3 regions of the Tatumella sp. JGM94 genome follow, and region 2 is predicted to be linked to each of the others. Evidence: predicted binding sites of a transcription regulator. Region 2 holds the regulator's gene; each other region holds the start of a gene.
The links. Region 2 encodes LexA, which represses DNA repair genes until DNA is damaged. Its sites were predicted from a motif close to TNCTGTATGTACATACAGNA; they were not measured.
Positions count from the first base shown of each region.

Region 1: a site for LexA is predicted at 1,157-1,176, ahead of JK216_RS06410 (DNA translocase FtsK 4TM domain-containing protein). Genes of this name have one in related genera too.
Region 3: a site for LexA is predicted at 1,337-1,356, ahead of dinB (DNA polymerase IV). Genes of this name have one in related genera too.

Region 1 covers NZ_JAERJN010000006.1:127,468-129,742, reverse strand. Annotated here, with positions in the region: gene JK216_RS06410 (DNA translocase FtsK 4TM domain-containing protein) at 1-1,098, opposite strand, end outside; gene lrp (leucine-responsive transcriptional regulator Lrp) at 1,214-1,708, opposite strand; gene trxB (thioredoxin-disulfide reductase) at 2,219-2,275, shown strand, end outside.
Region 2 covers NZ_JAERJN010000008.1:123,441-125,715, forward strand. Annotated here, with positions in the region: gene dinF (MATE family efflux transporter DinF) at 1-671, opposite strand, end outside; gene lexA (transcriptional repressor LexA) at 839-1,453, opposite strand; gene JK216_RS07925 (diacylglycerol kinase) at 1,562-1,927, opposite strand; gene plsB (glycerol-3-phosphate 1-O-acyltransferase PlsB) at 2,061-2,275, shown strand, end outside.
Region 3 covers NZ_JAERJN010000020.1:41,507-43,781, forward strand. Annotated here, with positions in the region: gene JK216_RS13885 (class II glutamine amidotransferase) at 1-408, shown strand, start outside; gene dpaA (peptidoglycan meso-diaminopimelic acid protein amidase) at 373-1,113, opposite strand; gene dinB (DNA polymerase IV) at 1,387-2,275, shown strand, end outside.

The sequences.
Region 1 (2,275 bases), on a different contig from region 2:
GGTGGTTATGCTGTCTGTCGGTGCAGTATACGCCTGGCGTGCAACGGCAGGTTCCGGTCGTGCCGGAGATGGATTTTTCTGTGCAGCTGCAACCTTGTTTATTTCGGAAACCACCGGTTCAGCAGGCAGGGCAGCAACCGTATGTTCCACAGATTCAGACGGTGAAGACCAGCGCGACGGACTGAATAGCGGATCATTATCATCCTCACTGTCCGGCGTAACAGGCATGCTGAACAACGGGTCATCGTTTTTTGTATGGCTGTTTGTTGCCAGTGAACTGAATAACGGATCATTATCTTCATCCGTAGCTTCAGCAGCAGGATGAACTTCCGAAAATGATGCTGCTGACGCAGGCTGCTTGTTACGCAGTAACGGGTCTGCAACGACGTCCCCTGGCGGCACTGTTGCCGGTTTTTTTATTGCCGCCGGCCCCTGCTCAAACACCTCAGCATCATCTTCATCATCCCCGTATTCATCACCGCGGGAACGGTTGCTGGCAAAGGTCAGTACTGACATTACCGCGCCACCAATTTTTTCCGCAATCGTCAGCCATGACCAGCCGGTATACAGGGTGATACCTGCCGCCCAGACACACAACAGCACCAGGGTACCTGTGGCCTGATTTAAATATGGCGCCATCGCACTGCTGACCAGGCTGCCAATAACCCCCCCGGAAGCAAAATACCAGATATCATCTGCATTTATCGCCGCCAGACCACAGGTAGTGACCACTAAAGCCAGCACCCCTATCAGGCGTAAACCGATAGCAAAATAATCAATGTAGTCTTCATAGTTGCGGTGGCGAAAGGTTATCCAGCACAGGCCAAGGATCACCAGCGGAATAGCATACGCCATTACCCCGAAAACAAATAACAGGGTATCCGCAAGCCATGCGCCGGGGCTGCCGCCAAGGTTATGAATTGGTTCGTGCCAGGCAGTCTGAGACCAGCTGGGGTCAGAGGGATTGAAACTGACCAGCGACACCATCAGATAAACAGCAAAAAGAGCTACCAGAATAAGTAAAGCTTCCAGCAGCCGCCGCCCGCTACTCAGCGGGGTAAGAGATACTTCTTTGTCTTCTGTATATTCCTGGCTCAAGTGAACTCTCCAGGTGCCTGTCAACTAAAGAGAGGAACAGCACCGGTATTAGCACTGTCCCTGTATGAATTCACAGGAGTGTACCTAATTGCTAACGCTTTTGCACCTGCCTGATTTAGCGAGTTTTAATCACCAGACGGTTGCTCTGTTTTACTTCTTCCATCACCACATAGGTACGGGTATCGTTCACACCCGGCAAGCGTAGCAAGGTTTCACCGAGTAATTTACGGTATGCCGACATATCGGGAACACGGGTTTTCAGCAGATAATCAAAATCGCCGGATACCAGGTGACACTCCTGAGTTTCCTCAAGTTTTTGTACCGCAGCATTAAACTGCTCAAAAACATCAGGCGCCCCGCGATTCAGAGTTATCTCAACAAAAACCAGTAACGAAGCATCCAGATAATGTGGATTGAGTAACGCCGTATAACCCAGAATAAAACCCTGGCGTTCGAGGCGGCGAACCCGCTCAAGGCATGGCGTAGGTGATAACCCGACACGTTTTGAAAGCTCAACATTCGAAATACGGCCATCTTTTTGCAGCTCGTTCAGAATGTTTCTGTCAATGCGATCCAAATCTTTGCCAGGGCGTTTCTTGTTGTCTGTCATTATTATTGTCTCTCTTTTTCCTTCCCTAAGACTACCTGCCCGTTAATCGTTTCATGATTCAGGGCATGAATTATGGTAAAGCAACTACCTGCTGTATTCGTGTTTTCAGCACCTTTCACTGTCTGTCCACGCTGAAAGGCGCTAAATTCTATTCAGGTGTATATATTCAGTGTTTCGGACCAACACTCGCGCGGTCTGTATTCACTGAACATGATTTGCTTCCCCCCATGTTTTCGCAAAACAGCAGGCGATTGTCAAAGTAAAACATACAATTTCAGTACATCATTCCGTAACCTGCCGTTTGTCATGTTTTGAAGAGGCTGTTTTGGGCTATTTTATCTGTCAGAACACGGCAAAATTACCTCATAACCCTGCTTTTGCTGATTAACGATTACTTTTAACGTTTGCAATAATAAGTAATCTCATCCGCGGAACTCTTTTTTTCAATCGTCACTTTGCCTACAATCACAGAATTATTTGCCTGCGGGCTATTTATTGAGGAAATAAAGCATGGCCAAACACAGTAAATTACTTATCCTGGGTTCCGGGCCTGCGGGTTACACCGCA
Region 2 (2,275 bases):
AGTAACATACGCCCTGTGATTTTCCGCTGTTTCAGAACACGCCATACCAGCAGCATACCCGTCAGCAGCGTGATATATTCGGCAATAACCGTCGCCGCCGCCGCGCCCCGGACCCCGAGATGCAGGTGCAGTACCAGCAGGAGTTCCAGCGCCAGATTGACCAGGTTGCCTGTCACCAGCAAAATCACCGGCGCACGGGCATATTGCACCCCCAGCAGCCAGCCGAGCAGTACCAGGTTAGCAAAGGTCGCTGGCGCACTCAGCCAGCGTACATCAATAAACTCACGAGCCTGTACCAGCGTTGCCGGATCACCGCCCATAATCCCGGTGGCTATATGACTGACAGGCTGACGCAGCAAAATAAACACCGCGCCGGCAATCAGGCTAATGAGCACCGGCTGCACCAGCGCCCTGGCCAGCAAGGTATTATTTTTTTTCCCCAGCGCCTGGGCGGTCATCCCGGTAGTGCTCATCCGCAGGAACAGCAATAACATAAACAGAAAGCTGGTTACGGTCGTCCCGATGGCCACACCACCAAGGTAAATGGCACTGCCGAGATGGCCAATCACCGCCGTATCCACCAGTCCTGTCAGTGGTACAGTGACATTTGACAGGATCATCGGTAATGCCAGCCGCCAGAGTTGCTTATCGGTAGAGCTAAGAAAAGACATGAATAATCCTGCAGGTCACATCGCAAAAGGCACAAAGAGAGACAATACGGGCACTATATGACAGCGGCATCAGTAAAACTAGCAGGCGCGGGAACAGGGGACAGTAAGGAACCGTCTGGCTGAGACATCTTACTCAGCCAGCAGGAGCAGAGGTGATCAGCGGCGGACTATAACCACTCGCCGTTACGGATAACGCCTACCGCCAGGCCTTCAACCGTCAGGTTTTGTTCGCGGATATCAACCACAATCGGCGAGAATTCGCTATTTTCGGGGAGCAGTTGCACAGTGTTACCCTGTTTTTTCCAGCGTTTCACTGTTACTTCGTCATCAATTCTTGCCACAACCACCTGACCATTACGGACATCCTGGGTTTTATGTACCGCCAGCAGATCGCCGTCCATAATACCGATGTCTTTCATTGAGGTACCGCTGACCCTGAGCAGGAAATCCGCTGACGGTTTAAACAGCGCCGGATCAACCTGAAAATGGCTTTCAATATGCTGCTGGGCAAGCAGGGGCTCACCGGCAGCGACACGGCCGATCAGTGGTAATCCCTCGGTGGTTTCTTCTTCCATCAGCAGGCGAATACCCCGCGATGCCCCGGAGACGATTTCAATAACACCTTTACGCGCCAGAGCTTTCAGATGCTCTTCTGCGGCATTCGGGGAACGGAAACCCAGCTGGGACGCAATTTCTGCGCGCGTCGGCGGCATACCCGTCTGTTGAATATGGTCGCGAATCAGGTCATAGACCTGCTGTTGCCTGCTGGTTAATGCTTTCATCCCGCCCCCTGGTTGTTTATACAGTCGCTGTGAGTATATACAGGTATTTTCTAAATGGGAACCAAAAACCGTCATAAAACAAACAACTGTCGGTTAAGATCCCGCCACTCACCACCACTGCCATAACAGAGCGATCCAGACAAAAGCCGCCAGCAGCAATGCCAGAAACACCGCCGCCGAACCTAAGTCCTTCGCCCGGCCAGATAACGGATGAATTTCAGGCCCCAGCCGGTCCACAACCGCTTCAATCGCGCTGTTAAGGACTTCAACGATAACAACCAGCACCACCGAACCAATCAGCAGTATCCTGGTGACTGTATCCACATTCAGCCAGCAGGCAACAATCACCGCCACGGCTGCCAGCACGGCTTCCTGCCGGAAGGCTGCTTCATGGCGCCAGGCCGCACGCAGTCCCTGCCATGAATAGCCCGCGGCTTTTATTATTCTCCGCCATCCGCCTGTCGTACCCGCCATCCCTGTTTACTCCTTTTATGATAAAAATTACCGTTATATCAGGATACGATTCGTTGTATCCTCACAGATCTTCTTTGTAGTTTCTGGTATGCTTGCGCCGCTTTGCTAACAGTAAGAGGCCGCAGATTTGTCTATGTCAGGTTGGCGTAAACTTTATTATAAATTACTCAGTTTTCCATTATCTTTGCTGGTTAAGAGCAAAGTTATCCCGGAAGATCCTTTCTCCGAACTGGGGCTGGATCCGACCCGGCCCATTATCTATGTATTCCCGTATGATTCCAAAGCGGATCTTCTGGCGATGCGTGCCCAATGCCTGCAGCATGATCTGCCGGATCCGTTACAGCCGGT
Region 3 (2,275 bases), on a different contig from region 2:
CGGCCGGTGGGCGAAACGGACAGTGAGAAAGCATTTTGCTGGATACTGCATAAACTGGCGGGGCGCTTTCCCGATACTCCCGATGACTGGCCGGTTGTCTTTGATTATATTGCCAGTCTGGCTGACGAATTACGGGAAATGGGGGTGTTTAATATGTTGCTCTCGGACGGACGTTATCTGATGGCCTATTGTTCCACCCACCTGCATTGGATCACCCGCCGGGCACCTTTTGGCAAGGCGACCCTGATTGATCAGGATGTTGAAATTGATTTTCAGCAGCAAACCACCCCGCGGGATGTGGTCAGTGTAGTCGCGACACAGCCGCTGACAGGTAATGAAACCTGGCACAGAATTGCACCAGGCGAATGGCAGTTATTTTGTCTGGGTGAGCGCCAGGAAATGTTTTGAAGCGGCCTCAGGGGGCGCGCTGAACGGTGTCTGGCTGAGTACATACTGCCCGTTACTGACCGTCATTGTCGGCGGTCGTTTATATTTCAGGAAATAGTCATAACCGGGTTTGAGCTGTTTCCAGAAACTGATATACGCCGAGTCACGATGGCGCTGCATATTGTTTTCTGTCATACGGAACGGAAAAATATTCACTTCGACTTCTGACTGGCCATTGCGCAGAGCCGCATTTACGTAGGTATAAATCTGATCCATATAGGCATTAGTCATTGCATAGCAGCCGATCGATACGCAGTTTCCATGGATCATCAGGTAATTGCCGCTGTAGCCATTCTCACGGTCAAACTGATTCGGGAAACCGAGATTAATCGCACGGTAGAAATGGCTGTCGGGTTTTAACTGATTAAAATGTACTGAATAAAACCCTTCAGGACTTTTAAAATCACCTTCTGTCCGTTTGGGTCCCAGTCCGCCGGAAAAGTCACAGATACGGAAGCTATCCAGCAGCCGGTATTCATTACCAATCTTACCGTATAAATCCAGAGTACGTTCTTCTTTAAATATCTGAATAAATACCTGAGTACCCAGTAATTGTTGTTTTAATTGTTTGCTGACGGGCAGCTGCGGGGTTACCGGATTTTCGCTTATTGCCAGGCAACAGGCCGGGATTAAAAACATCGCAAGAAGGAGTGCGATTTTACGCATGCTACTGCTACCTTGAACAAAGAGTGGGAGATATAGAGAGCTATTTTTCTTTTCGCCGTGTGGGCAGAGTCACCCGGCTTCAGGCCGGATAAGCGCCACATTAGCATTGTTCTCAGTTTTAGCAAGCAGCAGATGGATAAATTTATGTCAGTAGCTGCAGCGGGCGAAGGGATAAATGTTTAACCACCAAACCATCGCGCTGATGGTCAGTGGTTGATTTTTACACTGAATATTTATACAGTACATTGGTTGATTTTCAGAGGGCTGCGGCGAATGCGTAAGATCATTCATGTTGATATGGACTGTTTTTATGCAGCCGTCGAAATGCGTGATAATCCTGAGTTGCGTGAGGTGCCGCTGGCGATAGGCGGCAGCCGGGAACGACGGGGGGTTATCAGTACAGCCAACTATCCGGCGAGAAAATATGGTGTGAGAAGCGCGATGCCGACAGCCACGGCCTTCAGGCTTTGTCCGCAGCTCACTCTGCTGCCCGGACGCTTTGCGGTGTATAAGCAGGTGTCAGAGCATATCCGCCAGATTTTTCTGCGTTATACCCCGCTGATTGAACCGCTTTCCCTGGATGAAGCCTATCTGGATGTCAGTAACTGCTTACATGCCCGCGGGTCCGCAACACTGATAGCTCAGGAGATTCGTCAGGCTATATGGCAGGAATTGCAACTGACGGCTTCCGCAGGTATTGCCCCGGTGAAATTCCTTGCCAAAATTGCCTCAGATTTAAATAAGCCGGATGGGCAGTATGTGATCACCCCTGCGGTTATGGACGACTTTATTTGCCGCTTACCGCTGGAGAAAATCCCCGGGGTGGGAAAAGTATCAGCCGCAAAACTGGCCGGTATGGGGCTGCAAACCTGTGCGGATGTACGGCAGGCGGATCTGTCGCTGTTACTGAAGCGTTTCGGGAAGTTCGGGCATATTCTGTGGGAACGCAGTCATGGTATTGATGAACGCAAAATTATTGCCGACCGCCAGCGCAAATCTGTAGGGGTGGAAACGACTCTGGAAAAGGATATTGATCAGTGGGAACAATGTGCTGCGGTTATGGAACAGTTGTATCCGGAACTGGAGCGGCGGCTGGAAAAAGTACGCCCTGATTTACGGATTTCACGGCAGGGGGTGAAATTTAAGTTTTCCGATTTTCAGC